Regions from separate parts of the Streptomyces sp. NPDC048751 genome, predicted to be linked through region 1. Evidence: riboswitches for the same ligand, from Rfam matches in the RefSeq annotation. Region 1 holds a riboswitch; each other region holds the start of a gene.
The links. A riboswitch is a leader RNA that binds a small molecule or an ion and turns the genes downstream of it on or off. The one in region 1 is predicted to bind cyclic di-AMP.
Positions count from the first base shown of each region.

Region 1 (6,438 bases):
TGGGCGCGAGGTCCGTACCGGCACCCCGGCGGCGCACGGCGACCAGGTCCGTACGGGCCTCGTTGGCCGAGGGCACGGCCGGGGACCCGGCGGCGGGCGAGGAGGCCGGCACGGAGCCGCAGACACCGCCGCCCGCGCCCTCGTGGGACCCGCAGCCCCCGCCCTCGTGCGACCCGCACCCGCCACCGCTCGCGTGGGAACCGCAGCCCCCGCCGCCCGCGACGCGATGCTCCGGCAGCGTCACCTCGCCCGCGCCCTCCACCTCGAACCCGGCGTCCGCGATCATGTCCAGGTCGGCCTTGCCGGCCTGGCCCTCGCTGGTGAGGTAGTCGCCGAGGAAGATCGAGTTGGCCAGGTGCAGCGCGAGCGGCTGCATCGTGCGCAGATGGACCTCGCGGCCGCCCGCGATGCGCACCTCGACGTCCGGGCAGACGAAGCGGACCATCGCCAGGATCCGCAGACAGCGCTGCGGGGTGAGGTTCCACTCCTTGGCCAGCGGGGTGCCCTCGAACGGGATCAGGAAGTTCACCGGAACGGAGTCGGGGTCCAGCTCGCGCAGCGAGTAGACCACGTCCACCAGGTCCTCGTCCGACTCGCCCATTCCGGCGATCAGCCCGGAGCACGCCGACAGACCCGCCGCGTGCGCCTTCTGCACCGTGTCCACCCGGTCCGCGTACGTGTGGGTGGTCGTGATGTCCCCGTACGTGCCCTCGGACGTGTTGAGGTTGTGGTTGTACGCGTCAGCGCCCGCGTCGCGCAGCCGCTCCGCCTGGCCGTCGGTGAGCAGACCGAGGCAGGCGCACACCTCGACGCCCTCGTTCTGCTCCTTGATCGTCTTGATGGTCTCGGAGACCCGGTCCACGTCCCGGTCGGTCGGCCCCCGCCCGCTCGCCACCAGGCAGACCCGCTTGGCGCCACCCGCCAGCCCGGCCGCCGCGGCCTCGGAGGCCTGGTCGGGTTTGAGCCAGGTGTACTTCAGGATCTCGGCCTTGGAGCCGAGCCGCTGGGAGCAGTAGGAGCAGTCCTCGGGGCACAGCCCGGACTTCAGGTTGACGAGGTAGTTGAGTTTCACCCGTCGCCCGAACCAGTGCCGGCGCACCTTTCCGGCCGCGGCCACCACGTCGAGCAGGTCGTCGTCGGACGTGGCCAGTACGGCCAGCGCCTCCTCGCGGGTCGGCAGCTCGCGCCGAAGCCCCTTGTCCACCAGCGTGTTCAGCAGGTCCATGAGAGCCGATCCTGTCGTACGGACCCGCTCGGGGCCAAGGTAGGGATCACACAACACACCCCCTTCGAGGTGTGGGTATTGCCACACCATGGGTGGCGGGGCGTGCCGCTAGTGTCTGTCCGCTACCTACAAATACCCCGGAGGACCCATGGCGTTCGGCTGGATCGACGAGCAGGCGGAGGCGCGCCGCCGGGCCGGACTCGTACGGACCCTGCGCCCGCGCCCCGCCGACTCGCCGCTGCTGGATCTCGCGAGCAACGACTACCTGGGCCTGGCACACCATCCGCAGGTCACCGAGGGCGCGGCGCGGGCGGCGCGGACCTGGGGCGCCGGGTCGACCGGCTCCCGGCTCGTCACCGGCACCACCGAGCTGCACACCGAACTGGAACGCGAACTGGCCGATTTCTGCGGCTTCGAGGCGGCCCTCGTCTTCTCCTCCGGCTACGCGGCCAATCTCGCCGCGGTCACCGCGCTCGCCCCGCACGGCTCCCTGATCGTCTCCGACGCGGGCAACCACGCCTCACTCATCGACGGCTGCCGACTGGCCCGGGGGACGACGCAGGTCGTCGCGCACGCCGAGCCGGACGCCGTGCGCAAGGCGCTCCAGACGCACGAGGGCCCGGCTGTCGCCGTCTCCGACGCGGTCTTCTCGGTCGACGGCGACGCCGCCCCGCTCGCCGCGCTCGCCGAGGCGTGCCGGGAGCACAGCGCGGGGCTCGTCGTCGACGACGCCCACGGCCTGGGCGTCCTGGGCGACGGCGGCCGCGGCACCCCGCACGCGGCGGGACTCTCGGGCGCCGACGACGTCGTCGTGACGGTCACGCTGTCCAAGTCGCTCGGCAGTCAGGGCGGAGCCGTGCTCGGCCCGGCCCGGGTGATCGACCACCTGGTCAACGCGGCACGCACCTTCATCTTCGACACCGGTCTGGCCCCCGCGGCCGTGGGTTCGGCCCTCGCGGCCCTGCGGCTGCTGCGCCGGGAGCCTGAGCGTGCGGCACGGGCCCGCGCGGTGGCGGCGGAGCTGCACGCACGCCTGACCGCCGCGGGTCTGGAAGCCGTACGTCCGGACGCCGCGGTGGTCTCCGTGCGCGCGCCGTCCCCGGAGGAGGCCGTTCAGTGGGCAGCCGACTGTCGGGCGGCCGGCCTCGCCGTGGGCTGCTTCCGTCCTCCTTCCGTTCCCGACGGCGTCTCACGGCTCAGGCTGACCGCCCGTGCGGACCTCTCCGGGGCACAGATCGAACGCGCTGTACGAGTGATCGGCGAGACGCGACCATGAGTCGGCGTGACACGGCCGTGGGTCGCCCCTGTTGACGGACGAGGGTGATCAGCGGAACGCGGCCGTGAATCCCGACCAGCTCTCGGGGGAGAAGAGCAGGGCGGGCCCGGCCGGGTCCTTCGAGTCGCGTACGGCGAGCTGCCCGGCGCACGGCCCTGAGGCCGGCCGGGCCGTCTCGACGCAGTTGTTGGCTCCCGTGCTGTAGCTGCTGCGCAGCCAGCGCACGTCGTGCAGATCGATGCTGGAAGGAACGTTCCGAGGCAGTGCGGACATAGTGCCTCCTTACGCGCCGCCACCTATCCCGGCGATGTAATCCAACGAGTCCTCGGGCGAAAGTGCATGGATCTGAAGGGTGTTGAAGGCCTCGCTGTAGGCCTGGAGGTCTTCTTTCCGCTCAAGGTAGAGGCTACTCGTCAAGTGGTCGAGAACAACCACATCCAGGTCAGAAGTGCTCGGAAAAGAGAAGATAACGAAAGGGCCGGTGACGCCGATGTGCGCCCCGGCCGTGAACGGCAGTACTTGCAGGCGTACTTGTGGCAGCCGCGCCGCCTCCACCAGGCGTTCGAGCTGCCGCGCCATCACTCCGGGCCCGCCGACCTCCCGCCGCAGCACCGCCTCGTCCAGCACCGCGCTCAGCTCCAGCGGCGGATCCGCCCGCAGGACGACCTGCCGGGCCAGCCTGACCTCCACCAGCGTGTCCAGCCGGGCGTCGGGCACGCCCTCGACGGCCGCCCGGGTCACCGCGCGGGCGTACTCGGCCGTCTGCAACAGGCCCGGAACCACCGACGTCTCCAGGGTGCGCATCGCTCCGGCCTGCGACTCCAGGCTGATGAAGTCCCGGTAGGTGGGCGGCAGGACCCCACGGTAGGCGTGCCACCAGTGGTGCCCGCCGGCACCGTCGGAGCCCGCCAACGCGAGCATCAGCTCGCGCAGTTGAGGATCGGCCACGCCGTAGACGTCGAGAAGTAACCGAACATCGGCTGGTTTCACGCCGCTGGTGCCTGTCTCGATCCGGCTCACCTTCGACTGGTGCCAGCCCACGAGGCGAGCCGCCTCCCCGCTGGTGAGCCCCGATTGGGCACGCAGCGCACGCAGTTCCGCACCCAGTTTGCGGCGGCGCACCGCGGGACCGTGCTGCATGGGTACTCCTTACTCCCGACGAGCCACCCAGATCCGCTCTGTCGTCGTAGAGTTCACCGCTTCGAGCGACAGATATATGCACATCTTGGGGGATCGCCACCCGTGAGGGGTGCGGTGATGGCACTCTGGCGACGAAGCACCAGTCCGGGACCGTACTCGAATCATCCGCTCCGTGTCGGACTCGCGGTCCCGGGGGAAAGGGACGACGTCGCCATGGCAGACCATCTGGAAGCATCCGTCACTCTGCCGAGCGATCCCGCCTCGGTCTCCGCGGCCCGCACCTTCGTGGTCGGCACCCTCGCGGAATGGGGCCTGCCCGAGGAGGCGGAGGTGTCCGACACCATCCGGCTCATCGTCTCCGAACTCGCCACCAACGCCGTGCAGCACACGCTGGGGCAGTCCCCCACCTTCACGGTGGACCTCCGGCTCGACCGTGACGAACGGGTGTTCGTCGGTGTCACCGACAGTCATCCCCGGTTCCCCAAACGGCTCCCCGCCGCCGTGCAGCAGGACAACGGCCGGGGCATGGTGATCATCCGCTGGCTGACCGCGGAGTGCGGCGGCAAGCTGAGAGTCCGGCCGACCCGCGAGGGCGGCAAGACGGTCTCCATCGAGCTGCCGTGGACCGTGCCGACCGAGCCGGCGGCAACAGTGGGGCAGCAGGAGCAGTAGCCGGCGCTGCAGCCGCCGGGACTGCTCCAGGGCCGGTACCGGCGCTTCAGGACGCCGGCACCGCCCCCGGGAGGGTCACTTGACCCGGCCGTACCAGACGTTCTTCGTCCAGAGCTTCTGCAGCTTCACCACGTCCCCGGTCTTCGGGGCGTGCCAGATCTTCCCCTTCCCGGCGTAGATGCCCACGTGGTAGACGCTGGAGCTGGAGGAGCCCGAGTGGAAGAACACGAGGTCCCCGGCCTTGCGGCTCTTCACAGAGATGTGTCGGGTCTTGTTGTACTGCTGGGCCGCCGTCCGGGGGAGCTTCTTGCCCGCCTTCTTGAACGCGTACAGCGTGAGCCCTGAGCAGTCGAACCTCTTGGGGCCCGTGGCCCCGTACTTGTACGGTGAGCCCTTTTTGGACGCCGCGATCTGGAGCGCCTTCGTCGCAGGTGTGGCGGCCGCGGCGTCGGAGGCGATGCCGGGGACCACGATCGAGCCGCCCACGGCGGCGATGGTCAGGGCCGAGGCCGTGCCGGCCCGGGCCATCAGCGACGGGACACGATTGAGCGCAGACATGCGCAACCCTTCGTCAGCCGCCTGTGAAGGATGACCTGTCGGATTCGGGCTGGCGAAGTTGCCCGGCCGCGTTGCTGCGGCTTCACCCCAAGGGCTGCTCGGCCCGGTCATGGCGTGACCGTTCCGGCGACCCGTCTTGCTTGGGTCCTCCACTCCTGCCGATCCACTCCTGTCGACCAGTCATCCGGGCGGCGGCAGGACTCGGCGTCCGTCCGGATCGCCCCGCCGTTGTGGCGGGGGCTTGTCGTCAGTCACGGATCTTCACTCACGAGTGTCCGAAATACCCAACCGAATCGGGGGTTTGTGGCGTTACTCACCACTCACCCGTTCGGGTGGACAGTGCGGTGTTCGAGTGAGTGTCCAGGTCATGACGGGGGCTCGGACCAGCATGAAAGGGTTTCAGCCCCGGCTGACGCTACGCGCGTTGCGCAAGTCGGGAGGTCCCGTAAAAGGACCTTCGTCTACTCCGAACAGGGGTACGTCATTCGGTCCGTTTAGCTTCCGATCCGGACGTCCCGCCGAGGAGGCCGCGCGTCCGGACCGGACAACGGTGAGTCAACTGTCGGAGAGCGGCGGCACCGTGACTCGCGCCGTACGACGCTCCCCGTCGAGGACACGCAGCGCACGCGCCAGCGTTGGAGCGTGCAGCTCGGTCTCACCCCGCTGGTGCATGAGCGCCAGTGCGTCCCTGAGCGCCGTCGCCTTGGCGACGAGCGCCTGCGCGGCGCGTAGACCACGGTACGTGTCCCCGTGATGCGCCGGGTTGATTCGGCCGAGAAGGTCTGCAACATCCAGGTAACGGTCGATCAGCTCGCCCTCGGCGCGGGTGAGGGCGGGCAGCGGTGGCAGCTCCGGAGGCAGCATCGGTGCCTCACCTGGCGCCGGGTGCGGTGCGCGAGGCCTTGCGGCTGGGGATGAGCCCGTCCACCAGGCCGTACTCCACGGCCTCCTGCGCGCTGAGCATCTTGTCGCGCTCGATGTCCGCGGTCACCTGCTCCGGTGTGCGCCCCGTGTGCCGTACGAGCATCTCCTCGAGGCGCTCGCGGGTGCGGATCAGCTCGGCGGCCTGGATGGCGAGGTCGCTGGCCTGTCCCTGGACCGGCTCGGTCAGCGCCGGCTGGTGGATCACGATGCGTGCGCCCGGCAGCGCGAACCGCTTGCCCGGCGAGCCCGCGGCCAGCAGCACCGCGGCGGACGCGCCTGCCTGGCCGAGGCAGATCGTCTCCACGTCGCAGGTGACGTACCGCAGTGTGTCGTAGATGGCCGACATCGCGCTGAACGAGCCGCCGGGGGAGTTGATGTACAGCGAGATGTCACGGTCCGGGTCCTGGTACTCGAGGTACATGAACTGGGCCATCACGTCGTTCGCCGAGATGTCGTCGATCGGCGTCCCGAGGAAGACGATCCGCTCCTCCAGCAGCTTCGAGTACGGATCCATCGTCCGGTGCCCCGAGCTCGTGCGTTCGGTGAACTCGGGCAGGACGTAGCGGGCGGACGGTCGGGCGATGGCCATGGCGGTACCCCTCCTCGCAGAGCGCTGTCTGTAAAAAATGTACAGGACGTACGT
Region 1 is NZ_JBICUX010000015.1:192,273-198,710, forward strand. It holds gene bioB (biotin synthase BioB) at 1-1,225, opposite strand, end outside; gene ACGFNV_RS37520 (8-amino-7-oxononanoate synthase) at 1,374-2,501, shown strand; gene ACGFNV_RS37525 (DUF397 domain-containing protein) at 2,550-2,774, opposite strand; gene ACGFNV_RS37530 (helix-turn-helix domain-containing protein) at 2,784-3,641, opposite strand; gene ACGFNV_RS37535 (ATP-binding protein) at 3,855-4,313, shown strand; gene ACGFNV_RS37540 (C40 family peptidase) at 4,389-4,871, opposite strand; cyclic di-AMP (ydaO/yuaA leader) riboswitch at 4,875-5,088, opposite strand; gene ACGFNV_RS37545 (hypothetical protein) at 5,427-5,735, opposite strand; gene ACGFNV_RS37550 (ATP-dependent Clp protease proteolytic subunit) at 5,743-6,378, opposite strand.

Region 2 (6,438 bases), on a different contig from region 1:
ACCGTCCCCCGGCCCCTCGCCGACGAGCCCCTTCGTGATCCCGGTGAAGATCTCCTCCAGCTGTGCCACCTGCTCGGGGCTGAGGTGATCGAAGATGTGGGCGCGAACCGTCTCCACGTGTCCCGGCGCCGCCCGCTCCAGCACGGCGAGCCCCTCCTCGGTCAGCGCCGCGAGGCTGCCGCGGCGGTCCGACGTGCACCCCTCACGCCGTAGCAGACCGTCCTTCTCCAGGCGGGCCACCGCGTACGTCAGCCGGCTGCGGGTGATCTTCAGCTGCTCGGCGAGGTCCGTCATCCGCAGCCGGTGTTCCGGTGTCTCGGACAGGGTGGCCAGGATGGAGTAGTAGATGTGCGGCATCCCGGCCTCCTGCTGGAGCTGCCGGTCGAGCGCGTCCTCCAGGAGCATGGTGGCGGCGATGTACGCGCGCCAGGCGCGCTGCTCCTCAGGGGTGAGCCAGCGGGTCGTCATGCGACCAGTGTAAGTTTGTTTCAAACTTGAACCAAGACCTGGATGCCCCCGTCCACGGTGCCCCTGTCCCCGGATGCTCCCGTCCCACGATGGAGTGCGTAGATGCCTCTCCCTTACGTCCTGCTGTCCGCCGCGGTCTCCCTCGACGGCCACCTGGACGACACCGGCCCCGAGCGGCTCCTGCTCTCCAGCCCGGCCGACTTCGACCGGGTCGACGAGGTACGGGCCTCCGTCGACGCCATCCTGATCGGCGCCGGCACGATCCGCGCCGACAACCCCCGGCTGCTGGTCAACTCGCCCGAGCGGCGCGCGGCCCGTGTCGCCGCGGGGAAGCCCGAGTTCCCGCTGAAGGTCACGGTCAGCGGCTCGGGCGAGCTGGACCCGGCGGCGCAGTTCTGGCACACGGGCGGGGAAAAGGTCCTGTACACCACGGACAAGGGCGCGGAACGGGCCCGGCGGGCCGGTATCGACGCCGGCGCCGATGTCGTGGCGCTCGGCGGCGAGCTCGACTGGCGCGGGATCCTGGAACACCTCCATGACGTACGCGGGGTGCGACGGCTCATGGTCGAGGGCGGCGGAACCGTCCACACCCAGCTGCTCCAGCAGGAACTCGCCGACGAACTCCAGCTCGTCCTCGCGCCGCTCTTCGTGGGCGACCCCCGGGCGCCCCGACTGTTCGGGCCCGGCGCCTACCAGGGCGGACGACTGCGGCTCGTGGAGACCCGGCAGATCGAGGACGTCGTACTGATGCGCTACGAGCCGACGGCACCCGGCGGCGCGGGGCCGGCCTCCCCCGCCGACCGGCACTGGCTCGCCCTCGCCTGTCACCTCGCGGAGCTGTGTCCGCCGTCGGAGAGCGCCTTCAGCGTGGGCGCGGTGGTCGTGGCGGCCGACGGGACCGAGCTGGCGCGCGGGCACTCCCGGGAGGGCGGCGATCCCGTCGTGCACGCGGAGGAGGCGGCCCTCGCGAAGATCGACCCGGCCGACCCCGGGCTCGCGTCCGCCACCGTCTACAGCAGCCTCGAACCCTGCGCCCGCCGCGCCTCCCGGCCCGCGCCCTGCGCCCGGCTGATCCTCGACGCGGGGATCCGGCGGGTCGTCACGGCCTGGCGTGAGCCGGACACCTTCGTCGAGGGCGCCGACGGCACGGGCGTGCTGGTGGCGGGCGGTGTCGAGGTCGTCGTGGTGCCGGAGTTCGCGGAGCGGGCCATGGCTCCGAACCGCCACCTGCTCGGCTGATTTCCCGTCACCGGAATACCCGTGTGCTTCGCACCCCGCGGATGCCGTACACTGGAATCACCGACGCGGGGTGGAGCAGCTCGGTAGCTCGCTGGGCTCATAACCCAGAGGTCGCAGGTTCAAATCCTGTCCCCGCTACTGGAGGCCGATGGCCGGGATTCTCACGAATCCCGGCCATCGGTGTGTTTGCAGAACAGCGGCCCCGTTCGCGGCGTGCCGGGACGCCGCGTGGTCAACTCGCCCGTTTTTCACCGCTCATGGGACGTAAGTCCAGGGCGAAAATGTTAATGATCAAGCCGAACGGCTTGGAAACCTGACCCCGTGTCTATTAACGTTCGATAACGCAGCGCGGTCGTCCCAGCCGTCACAAGAGACGGCTCCGTGCTCAAGCGCCGAATCCCGCAAGGGAACCGGGGAACCACCACCTTGGGGTGAATCACGTGGATGCCGCCGTGGACTCACGGCCGGTATACGCGCGTAGGAGACCTTCCCGCTCCGAACCCGTCAGCTAACCCGGTAGGCGTCACGGAAGGAAAGGAGCACGCCTTCGTGGCGTCCAACCCGCCTGCCCCCGAGGCTCCGCACGCGCCGAGCCGCCGCAGCACCGAGACCTTCGGTTACGGCGACTACCGCACCGACGAGGGCCCCTGGGAGGAGTGGAATCCCACCGCGGAGTCCATTCGCCCGGTACGTGGCCGGCACCGTGTCGCCAAGCAGCGTGGCGGGCTCGCCCGCAGCTCCACCGTCCTGGGCGTCGGCGTCATCGCCGCCGTCGGCGCGGGCGGCATGGCCAGCGCCAACACCGGCAAGCCGCCGGTCTCCATCTCCATGCCCGACCTGCCCTCCGTCGGCTCGCTCCTGACGGACGACACCGCGGACGCCGCCCAGGACGCGGCGGACGCCCTCAGCAGCGTCGGCGCGGACACCGAAACCACCACCCAGAGCGCCGCCGACGCCGGTGAGTCGCTGCGCAGCCGCATCATGGCCCAGGCCGAGTCGCAGCAGGGCCAGCTGGAGAGCAAGGCCCAGGCCGCCGCCGAGGCCGCTGCCGCCAAGGCCGCCTCCGACGCCGTCGCGAAGGCGGAGCAGGAGGCCAAGGCCAAGGCCGAGGCCGCGAAGAAGAAGGCGGAGGAGGAGAAGCAGCGCAAGGCCGAGGCCGAGCGCCTGGCCGAGCTGGCCAAGGAGTACACGCTGCCGACCTCCTCGTACACCATCACCTCGACCTTCGGTCAGGCCGGCTCCTACTGGTCCTCCGGCTACCACACCGGCCTCGACTTCGCGGCGCCCACCGGCACGCTCATCAAGGCGATCCACAGCGGCACCATCACCGAGGCGGGCTGGGCCGGCTCCTACGGCTACCGCACGATCCTGACCCTCGACGACGGTACGGAGCTGTGGTTCTGCCACCAGTCCTCCATCAACGTCAGCGTCGGCCAGAAGGTCGGCACGGGCGACGTCATCGGCCGTGTCGGCGCCACCGGCAACGTCACCGGCGCCCACCTCCACCTGGAGGTCCACCCGGGGGGCAGCAGCACGGGCATCGACCCGTCGGCGTGGCTGCGCAGCAAGGGGATCAACCCCTGACGAAAGCTTCCGGGAGTCGGTGAGGTCTCCCGGATGTTTACGAACCGTTGACGGGAGGCGCGGAATGCGTGCCTCCCGTCAACGCGTTGACACAGAGCATGACTTCCTCATCTCTCCGTAAGCTCGGTTCCTCCGACCTCGAGGTCTTCCCGCTCGCCCTCGGCGGCAACGTCTTCGGCTGGACCGCGGACGAGGCCACCTCCTTCGACGTCCTCGACGCCTACACGGCGGCCGGCGGCAACTTCGTCGACACCGCCGACGCCTACTCGGCGTGGGCCGAGGGCAACTCGGGCGGGGAGTCCGAGACCGTCATCGGCAAGTGGGTCAAGGCCCGTGGCAACCGCTCCGACGTCGTCATCGCCACAAAGGTCAGCCAGCACCCCGACTACCAGGGCCTGAGCGCGGCCAACATCAAGGCCGCCGCCGATGCCTCGCTGCGCCGCCTGGACACCGACTACATCGACCTCTACTACACGCACTTCGACCGGCCCGAGGTGCCCGTCGAGGAGATCATCGGCGCCCTCGACGAGCTGGTGCGGGCGGGCAAGGTGCGGCACATCGCCGCCTCCAACATCTCGCCCGAACGCCTCCGCGAGTCCCTGGAGTTCTCCGACCGCGAGGGCCTCGCCCGGTACGTCGCGCTGCAGCCCCATTACAACCTCGTCTCCCGCGACACCTACGAGGGCGAGCTGAGCGACCTCGCCTCCCGTGCGGGCCTGGCCGCCGTCCCGTACTACGCGCTCGCCTCCGGCTTCCTCACCGGCAAGTACCGGCCCGGCAAGACCGTGGACAGCGTGCGCGCCGCGGGGGCCGCCAAGCACCTCGAGTCCGAGCGCGGCATCAAGGTCCTCACCGCCCTCGACGAGATCGCCCAGGCCCACGACGCCCCGATCGCCACCGTCGCCCTCGCCTGGCTCGCCGCCCAGCCGACCGTCGCGGCGCCGATCGCCTCCGCGCGCACCGTCGAGCAACTGCCGGCGCTGGTGGGCGTGGCGGAACTGCGGCTGACGGAGCAGGAGGTGGCGAAGCTGACAGCGGCTTCGGCCTAGTGCCGTAGGCACGTCCCCCTTGTCCGGCGGTGCCGAACCGCCTGTGGCCCCTGCCTCCGCCGCCCGCTACGAGCGGTAGGGGTTGTACGCGGGGTAAGGCGCCGCCGGATGCTCGTACCCCGCCCCGGGGCCCTGTCCGTACCCGTACCCGTACACCCCGTGGACCGGCCAGGGCGGCGCGACCACCGGCACCGGCGGCGCGGTCACCCGTGCCGCGTGGTCCAGCGCGGGCCGCGCCACGTCGCGCCGCCCCCACAGCTCCCGCAGCAACTCCGCCTCCCGTACGACGAAGTCGGCCCCCGCCTTGCCACGGTTCCCCCGGCGCCGCAGGAACGCCAGGGACGTCGCGTACGCCTCGTACTGCGCCACCGCCCGCGCAGCGGGCCTGCCGTGGTGGCGCCGCGCGTACTCGCGGGCCAGCCGCCGTGCCCGCATCGAGCCGAGGGCGAACGGCTCGGCCGGCGTCAGCCATCCCGCGGAGGCGTAGGCGGGCAGCTCCTCCCGCACGGTCCTCAGCTCCCGCTGCCGCGTCCAGACGACCAGCCACGTCAGCAGCCCGAACGCGGGCACCATGAACGCCCCGTACACCGCGAAGAACCCGTACTCGCCGAAGGACGACGAGCCGTTCCAGAACGCGTGCATGCCCATCGCCAGCAGCAGTCCAAGCACCGGCAGCGCCACCCGCCGCACATGCTGACGCTCCCCGGCGAGCGCGGCGGCGCCGAAGCCGATGCCGGTCAGGACGGTGAAGAGGGGGTGCGCGAAGGGCGACATGATGACGCGTACGAAGAACGTCGCCGCCGTCACCGAGGCGATGCCGCTGTCGCCGGTGAGCTGGTCGGTGCCGAAGGCCGTGCCGAGGTAGAGGATGTTCTCGGTGAACGCGAACCCGGTCGCGGTGATCCCGGCGATGACGACCCCGTCGACGATTCCGGTGAAGTCCCGCCGCCGGAACAGGAAGACGAGTAACACGGCGGCGGCCTTGGCCGACTCCTCGACGACCGGGGCTATGACGGTCGCACCGAGGGTGTCCGCGCTGGACGGGTCGGCGGTGGCCGTGGCTATCCATCTCGTCGCGAAACTGTTCGCCACGATCGCTATCAGCGCGGCCGCGCAGGCGCCCCAGGCGAAGGAGAACAGCAGGTTGTACCAGGGGCCGGGCTCCACCCGGTCGAGCCACCGGAACGCCGCGACGAGCAGCGGAACGGGCAGGAGGGCGAGCCCGAGCCCGACCAGGAACCCCTCCGTGCCGGTCTGTTCGCGCACGAGCGCGAGGATGACGAGCCCGGAGAGGGCGAGGAGGGTGACGAGCGCCCCGTAGCGCACCGACTTCCGCTGCCACCAGTGCGCGTGCCGGAGCACGCCCCCAGCGGCGGGACCGTCGGGATGCGTCGGGTACGGGGGACAGGTGGCCACGGCATCGACCCTAACGAGGCAGCGCGCCGCCCGCGACGGTGCGCGTTCGTCAGCCGCCGGCGGGGGGCTCGGTGGGGGACAGGTGGTGCGGATCGGGCTGGGAGAGCCGAGCCGCGTTCGGCTTGCGGTGCTGTACGCGGCGGAAGAGCAGATCGTTCACGACATGACCTTTGTCCAGTCCCTGGCCCTCGAAACGGGTCAGTGGCCGGAACTCCGGACGTGGCGCGAAACCGCCGTCTGCCTGTGTGTTCTCGAAGTCCGGGTGCGCGGTGAGCACCTCGAGCATCTGCTCGGCGTACGGCTCCCAGTCGGTCGCGCAGTGCAGGACCGCCCCCGGCTTCAGCCGGGTCGCGGCGAGGCTCAGGAACTCCGGCTGGATCAGGCGCCGCTTGTGGTGGCGCTTCTTGGGCCAGGGGTCGGGGAAGTAGACGCGCAGCCCGTCCAGCGCGTCCGGGGCGAGCATCTCGCGCAGCAGGATGATGGCGTCGCCGTTGCCGACGCGGACGTTGGACAGCCCGCCCTGGTCGGCGAGGTTGAGCAGGTTGCCCTGCCCCGGGGTGTGGACGTCCACGGCGAGGACGTTCGTGCCCGGGTCCGCGGCGGCCATCCGCGCGGTGGCCTCACCCATGCCGAACCCGATCTCCAGCACGACGGGGTTGTCGTTGGCGAACAGCTCACCCAG
Region 2 is NZ_JBICUX010000032.1:18,631-25,068, reverse strand. It holds gene ACGFNV_RS45765 (MarR family winged helix-turn-helix transcriptional regulator) at 1-468, opposite strand, end outside; gene ACGFNV_RS45760 (dihydrofolate reductase family protein) at 571-1,707, shown strand; tRNA gene ACGFNV_RS45755 (tRNA-Met) at 1,772-1,845, shown strand; cyclic di-AMP (ydaO/yuaA leader) riboswitch at 2,088-2,245, shown strand; gene ACGFNV_RS45750 (M23 family metallopeptidase) at 2,257-3,291, shown strand; gene ACGFNV_RS45745 (aldo/keto reductase) at 3,390-4,340, shown strand; gene ACGFNV_RS45740 (PrsW family intramembrane metalloprotease) at 4,407-5,756, opposite strand; gene trmB (tRNA (guanosine(46)-N7)-methyltransferase TrmB) at 5,806-6,438, opposite strand, start outside.
Region 2: it holds a riboswitch for cyclic di-AMP, as region 1 does, so the genes downstream of both, ACGFNV_RS45750 (M23 family metallopeptidase) here and ACGFNV_RS37540 (C40 family peptidase) in region 1, are expected to answer to the same signal.

Region 3 (6,438 bases), on a different contig from region 1:
CGCGTCGCCCGCGTCGGTGAGGCGGTCTATCTCGTCGGCGACGAACTGCGCCTCGTCGTGCTCCGTGTCGGCGACGTAGCCGGTGATGCGCGCGCCCGTGCCCGCCTTGGTCCACAGGTTCTTCGGGCGGCGGGACTCGTTGCGCTCGATGACCGCGTTGGCGGCGCTGAGGATCGTCTGGGTGGAGCGGTAGTTCTGCTCCAGCAGGATCGTCGTCGCGTCCGGGTAGTCCTCCTCGAACTGGAGGATGTTGCGGATGGTCGCGCCGCGGAAGGCGTAGATCGACTGGTCGGCGTCACCCACCACGCAGAGCTCGGCGGGCGGGACGTCGTACTCGCTGGGCGGCACGTCGACGGGGTGCTCGGAGGTGCCGACGAGCTCGCGGACGAGGGCGTACTGCGCGTGGTTGGTGTCCTGGTACTCGTCGACGAGGACGTGCCGGAAGCGGCGGCGGTAGTGCTCGGCGACGTCCGGGAAGGCACGCAGCAGGTTGACCGTCGTCATGATCAGGTCGTCGAAGTCGAGGGCGTTCGCCTCGCGCAACCGCGACTGGTACAGGGCGTAGGCCTGGGCGAGGGTCTTCTCGAAGCCGTCGGTGGCCTGCGCGGCGAAGTCCTCCTCGTCGATCAGCTCGTTCTTGAGGTTGCTGATCTTGGCGCTGAAGGACTTGGGCGGGAAACGCTTGGGGTCGAGGTCCAGGTCGCGGCAGACCAGGGCCATCAGGCGCTTGGAGTCGGCCGCGTCGTAGATCGAGAACGACGCCGTGAAGCCGAGCTTCTTGGACTCGCGGCGCAGGATGCGCACGCACGCGCTGTGGAAGGTCATCACCCACATCGCGTTCGCGCGCGGGCCGACGAGCTGCTCGACGCGCTCCTTCATCTCGCCCGCGGCCTTGTTGGTGAAGGTGATCGCGAGGATCTGGCCCGGATGCACGTTCCGCTCGCCGAGCAGGTGGGCGATGCGGTGGGTGAGCACACGGGTCTTGCCGGAGCCGGCGCCGGCCACGATGAGCAGCGGGGTGCCGTGGTGCACGACGGCGGCGCGCTGGTTCTCGTTCAGCCCCTCCAGGAGCGCGGCGGGGTCCACCGCCGGGCGTGGGGCGCCGTCGCGGTAGTACTCCTCCCGGTCCGGCGGCACGTCGAACTTCCCGCCGAACAGATCGTCCGGGATCGGCTCCGGTACGTGATCGTCGTCGGGCGGCGGCGGGGGCTCTTCCCCATGGCCCTTCGGGGCCTGGAGGTCCGCCAGGAAGCTGTCGTCAAAGAGGCTGCTCATCGCTCTCCGAGTCTAGGGCGCCCCACCGACAACGGGCCGCCGCCCCGAAAACATCCCGGAAATCCCGCCCTCACACCCTGCGGAACCACTCCGTCACGATCCGCGACGAACTCATTTCGCGGTCGCAAACACGCCCAAGTCGTCACAGACATCTCCACATGGGCCCCAACGAGTAAAGCCCTGACCTCGGGTCACGAAAATGTATCGGGCATATCACCCATCAACCTTCACAAGGGCCACACCAGTTGGCTACCGTGCCGGGCAGGCCGTACGACCCCCACCGGCGAACGTCGCCGGGCCGCGCGGCCTCCGCCGAGTCCGCCCGCGCCGCAGTGCCGGCCGGAGCCGGGGACCCACCGAGACCTTGGGGTGAATCGGCCCCACTCCCCGACGGGGACAAGGCCGTAGGGCAACCCTTCCGAACCACCCGCCCGAACCCGACAGCTAACCCGGTAGGCGGACGATGGAAGGAGTCGCCTCCCTTGGCGTCGCAGCACCGCAAGCCCCGCCCCGCGGGCACGCGCGTGGCGGGCATACGCACGCCCGCCCTCGCCACGGCAGCCCTCACCTCCGTGGCCCTGCTCTCCCAGACGGCCCACGCCGCACCCGCGGACGACAAGCCGAGCCTGGAGGAGGTCGAGAAGAAGGTCGACGACCTCTACCGCCAGGCGGAGTCGGCGACCGACAAGTACAACGCGGCCAAGGAGAAGACCGCGAAGCAGCGCAAGCACGTCGACACCCTCCTCGACGACGTCGCAAAGCGCGCCCAGAAGCTCAACGAGGAGCGCGAGCGGCTCGGCTCCTACGCCGCGGCCCAGTACCGCACCGGCGCGGCCGCGCCCGACACCGCGACCTTCCTGCTGGCGGACTCCCCGCAGGACTACTTCGACCAGACCCAGCTGATGGACCGGATGACCGGTCGTCAGAAGCAGGAGGTCGACGACTACTTCGCCGAGCAGTCGGCGACGATGGAGAAGCGCCGGGAGGCGAGCGAGAGCCTCGCCACGCTCACCGACTCGCAGAACGACCTGAAGACCGCCAAGACCACCGTCCAGAAGAAGCTCGCCGACGCGCGCGGCCTGCTGTCGAAGCTGACGGCGGAGGAGAAGGCGCGGCTCGCCGCGATCGAGAAGCAGAAGCGGGAAGCGGCCGCGCGCAAGGCGGCGGAGCTGGCGAAGCAGCAGGCCGCGCAGCAGAAGGCCCAGGAGGAGGCGGCCGCCCAGCAGGACAGCTCCTCGCCGTCCTCGCCGTCCTCGTCCCCTTCGTCCCCCTCCTCCTCGTCGTCGACGCCCACCGACTCCTCGTACGCCACCAAGGCCGAGAAGGCGCTGGCCTTCGCCCGCGCACAGATCGGCAAGCCGTACGTCTGGGGCGCCACCGGCCCCGACTCCTACGACTGCTCCGGCCTCACCCAGGCCGCCTGGAAGGCCGCCGGCGTGGACCTCCCCCGCGTCACCTACGACCAGGTCAACGTCGGCACCACGGTCTCCCTCGCCGACGCCCAGCCCGGTGACCTGGTCTTCTTCTACGACGACATCAGTCACGTCGGCATCTACATCGGCAACGGCATGATGATCCACGCCCCGAAGCCGGGCGCGTACGTCCGCGAGGAGTCCATCTACTACGACGGCGAGTCGGGGATCCACAGCGTCGTACGACCGGCCTGACCCCGCCGGGGGCCGACCGGGTGGGGGCACGCGCGCGTGGAGCGCCTTTCCGCGCCCGCGGTGAGGTGGCTCCTTAGCATCGGGGCATGCCCCGACCCTCCCCCCTCCGCGCCTGGTGGGCGCGGCGATCGCCGACGACCGGCGCCGCTGTCATGGCGACCGGCATCCTGGCGGTCGGCCTGCGGTTGGCGGGGTACGAGGTGCTGTCCTGGATCGCGCTGGGAGCGGCGTCCGCCGCGTGGCTGGTCCTGGCGGTGCGCTTCGCCGTGGGGCTGCTGTGGGAACGCGAGCGGTGGATGGCGGAGGCGGCCACGCCGGGCGCGCTCACGGCGGTCGCCGCCACCGCCGCGCTCGGCACCGGTTTCTCGGCCCTCGGGCAGCAGACCGTCGCGGCGGCTCTGCTGGCGCTGTCGGTGGTGCTGTGGCCCGGCCTGCTCCTCGCCGGCGTACCGCGCTGGCGGCGGCGGATGCCGGGGACGGTGTTCCTGGGCTGTGTGGCCACGCAGGGGCTCGCCGTACTGGCCGCCGCCCTCGCCGGGGCCAAGGCGACCGACTGGCTCGCGCACGCCGCTCTGGTGCTTTTCTGGCTCGGCCTGGCGCTGTACTGCGCCGCGCTGTTCTGCTTCGACTTCCGCCAGGTGACCGAGGGCTCGGGCGACCAGTGGATCGCGGGCGGCGCGCTCTCCATCTCGGCGCTCGCCGGATCGAGGCTCCTCGCCGCCGACAGCGCGCGCCTGTACCTGTGGAACAGCGACGACAGCGGCGTCCTGCGCACCGTGACGGTCGGCCTGCTCGTGCTCGACCTGTGCTGGTACGCCGTACTCGTGGCCGCCGAATGCGTCCGGCGGCGCCCGCACTACGACGAGCGCCGCTGGGCGGCGGTGTTTCCGATGGGGATGACCGCGGCGGCGATGCTGTCCGTCGCCGACGCCTTCGACGTCTCCTGGCTGAAGGTGCCCGGTCAGGCCCTGCTGTGGATCGCGGTGGCGGTGTGGCTGGCGGTCGCCTGGGGCGCGGTGCGGACGGCCTCGGCGGCCGTCCGGGCCGAGGTCACGTCCACAGCACCGCGATGAAGATGTTGGCCGTGGTCAACGCGCCCACCAGCCCGAACAGGCTCTTGTCCACCTTCTCGTCGTCCCGCTTCACATAGACGAGACCCAGGATCACGATCAGCAGGGCCAGCTTCACACCGATCTTGATGTTGTTCACCGGCTGGTCGTCGGCCTGGTTGAGGCCGACCAGGATCACGCCGGTGACCAGCATCGTCAGCGCGCCGTGCAGCATCGCGGGGACGAAGCGGGCGGTGCCCCGGCCCATCGCCTTCATCTGCGTGAGGAAGCCGCCGAGGAGCGAGGCGATGCCGATGATGTGCAGGCCGACGAAGAGATGGATGAGTACGTCCATGGAGCCGGAGCCTAATCAGGGGCCGCCGGACGCCCGACACCGGCCCGGTCGAGAGGCGCGCAGGGCGTTGCATATATGCGCCATAGCACTCCGCCACAGCCCCATGTCCCGGATTCCCCACATCGGTCATCGCTCTGCGTGAAGACGGCGAGCCCGGAACGGGATCACGGTCACGTACGGTCACCCTTCGGTCCACTCGCGCCAGTTCCGCACAACCCGTCACAAGTTCGTCACTCCGCGTCCTACCGTCCTCCCTCAGGTGACCGGCTCCCCACCGCCGCCCGGGCCAGGGGCGGCAGTCGGCCACCACCGCCGAGAAGGTCCGGCGGCGGCTCGCTCCCCCTGTGCGGGCCGTCGCCGGACGCGGAACCGTCTCCGGCGGTCGTACGTCCGCTCCCCCCGCGGCTACGTCCCCCGACGGCCGTACGCTCTCCCCCGGCGTACGGACATGGCGGTCGTACGAAAGGACGTGCAGGTCCACGTGGCAGCGCACCGCAAGCCCAGACAGCGCTCGTTCAGCGGCAACACGGCCCGGACGGCGGCGACGCTCGCCCTGGCGGGCGCGGCGACCGCGACCGGATTCGACGGAACCGGCCACGCCGAGCCGAACCTGACGCCGGCGCAGGTCAAGGCCAAGGTGGACCAGCTGTACCAGGAGGCGGAGGCCGCCACCGAGAAGTACAACGGCGCGAAGGAGAAGACCGAGGCGACCGAGCAACGGCTGAACTCCCTGCGGGACCGGGCCGCGCGCACGGAGGAACGGCTCAACGTCGCACGGGAGGCGCTCGGTTCGGTCGCCGCGTCCCAGTACCGCAGCGGCGGACTCGACCCCGCGCTGCAGCTCGTCCTCTCCGACGACCCCGACCAGTACCTCGACGGGGCCGCCTTCGCCGAACGCGCCGGTCACCGGCAGGCGGGCGCCGTCGCACGCGTACGCAAACAGCTGCGCGAGATCGAGCAGTTGCGGGGGGCCGCGCGCGTCGAGCTGACCTCGCTGAAGGCGCAGCAGGCTCAGCTGCAACGGCGCAAGAGGACGGTCACCGGAAAGCTGGGCGCGGCCCGGCGGCTGCTGGCCCGACTCGGCGCCGAGGATCGCGCGCGGTTCGGCGCGAGTGGTGCGGGCGGCCCGGGCACGGACCGCGCCTCACGCGACGCGACGGGCGCCCGCGACGGCCTCCAGGCACCGGGCTCGGCGACCGTCGGCGCCCCCAACTCCCGCGCCGCCGCTGCCGTCGCCTACGCCTACAGCAAGCTCGGCAGCCCCTACGTCTGGGGCGCGACCGGCCCCGACTCCTTCGACTGCTCGGGCCTCACCCAGGCCGCCTACCGCGCCGCGGGCCTCTCCCTGCCCCGCACGACCTACACCCAGATCAACGCCGGCCGGCGCGTCTCCCGCGCCGAACTCCTCCCCGGCGACCTGGTGTTCTTCTACTCCGGCATCACCCATGTCGGCATCTACATCGGCGACGGCCGCATGATCCACGCCCCCAACCCCTCGGCCCCCGTACGGGTGGCCCCGCTCGACGAGATGCCGTACGCGGGGGCGACACGGGTGCTGTGACGCGGGTGCTGTGACGCGGGTCAGACCAGGCGCCGGGCCGTCGCCCAGCGCGTCAGTTCGTGCCGGTTGGACAGCTGGAGCTTCCTGAGGACCGCCGAGACGTGGGACTCGACCGTCTTCACGGAGATGAACAGCTGCTTGGCGATCTCCTTGTACGCGTACCCCCGGGCGATCAGCCGCAGCACCTCGCGCTCGCGCTGGGTGAGGCGGTCGAGGTCCTCGTCGACCGGCGGGGCGTCGGTGGAGGCGAAGGCGTCCAGGACGAACCCGGCGAGGCGCGGGGAGAAGACCGCGTCGCCCTCCTGGACCCGGAAGATGGAGGCGACGAGGTCGGTACCCGTGATCGTCTTCGTGACGTAGCCCCGCGCGCCACCGCGGATCACCCCGATCACGTCCTCCGCCGCGTCCGAGACGGACAGGGCGAGGAACCGTACGGGCCGCTCGGCGTCGGCCATCAACGGGGCGCAGCGGCGCAGCACCTCGACCCCGCCGCCGCCCGGGAGGTGGACGTCGAGGAGGACCACCTCGGGC
Region 3 is NZ_JBICUX010000002.1:698,349-704,786, forward strand. It holds gene pcrA (DNA helicase PcrA) at 1-1,275, opposite strand, end outside; cyclic di-AMP (ydaO/yuaA leader) riboswitch at 1,591-1,750, shown strand; gene ACGFNV_RS10145 (NlpC/P60 family protein) at 1,758-2,942, shown strand; gene ACGFNV_RS10150 (tellurite resistance/C4-dicarboxylate transporter family protein) at 3,029-4,015, shown strand; gene ACGFNV_RS10155 (hypothetical protein) at 3,993-4,346, opposite strand; gene ACGFNV_RS10160 (NlpC/P60 family protein) at 4,828-5,907, shown strand; gene ACGFNV_RS10165 (LuxR C-terminal-related transcriptional regulator) at 5,928-6,438, opposite strand, start outside.
Region 3: it holds a riboswitch for cyclic di-AMP, as region 1 does, so the genes downstream of both, ACGFNV_RS10145 (NlpC/P60 family protein) here and ACGFNV_RS37540 (C40 family peptidase) in region 1, are expected to answer to the same signal.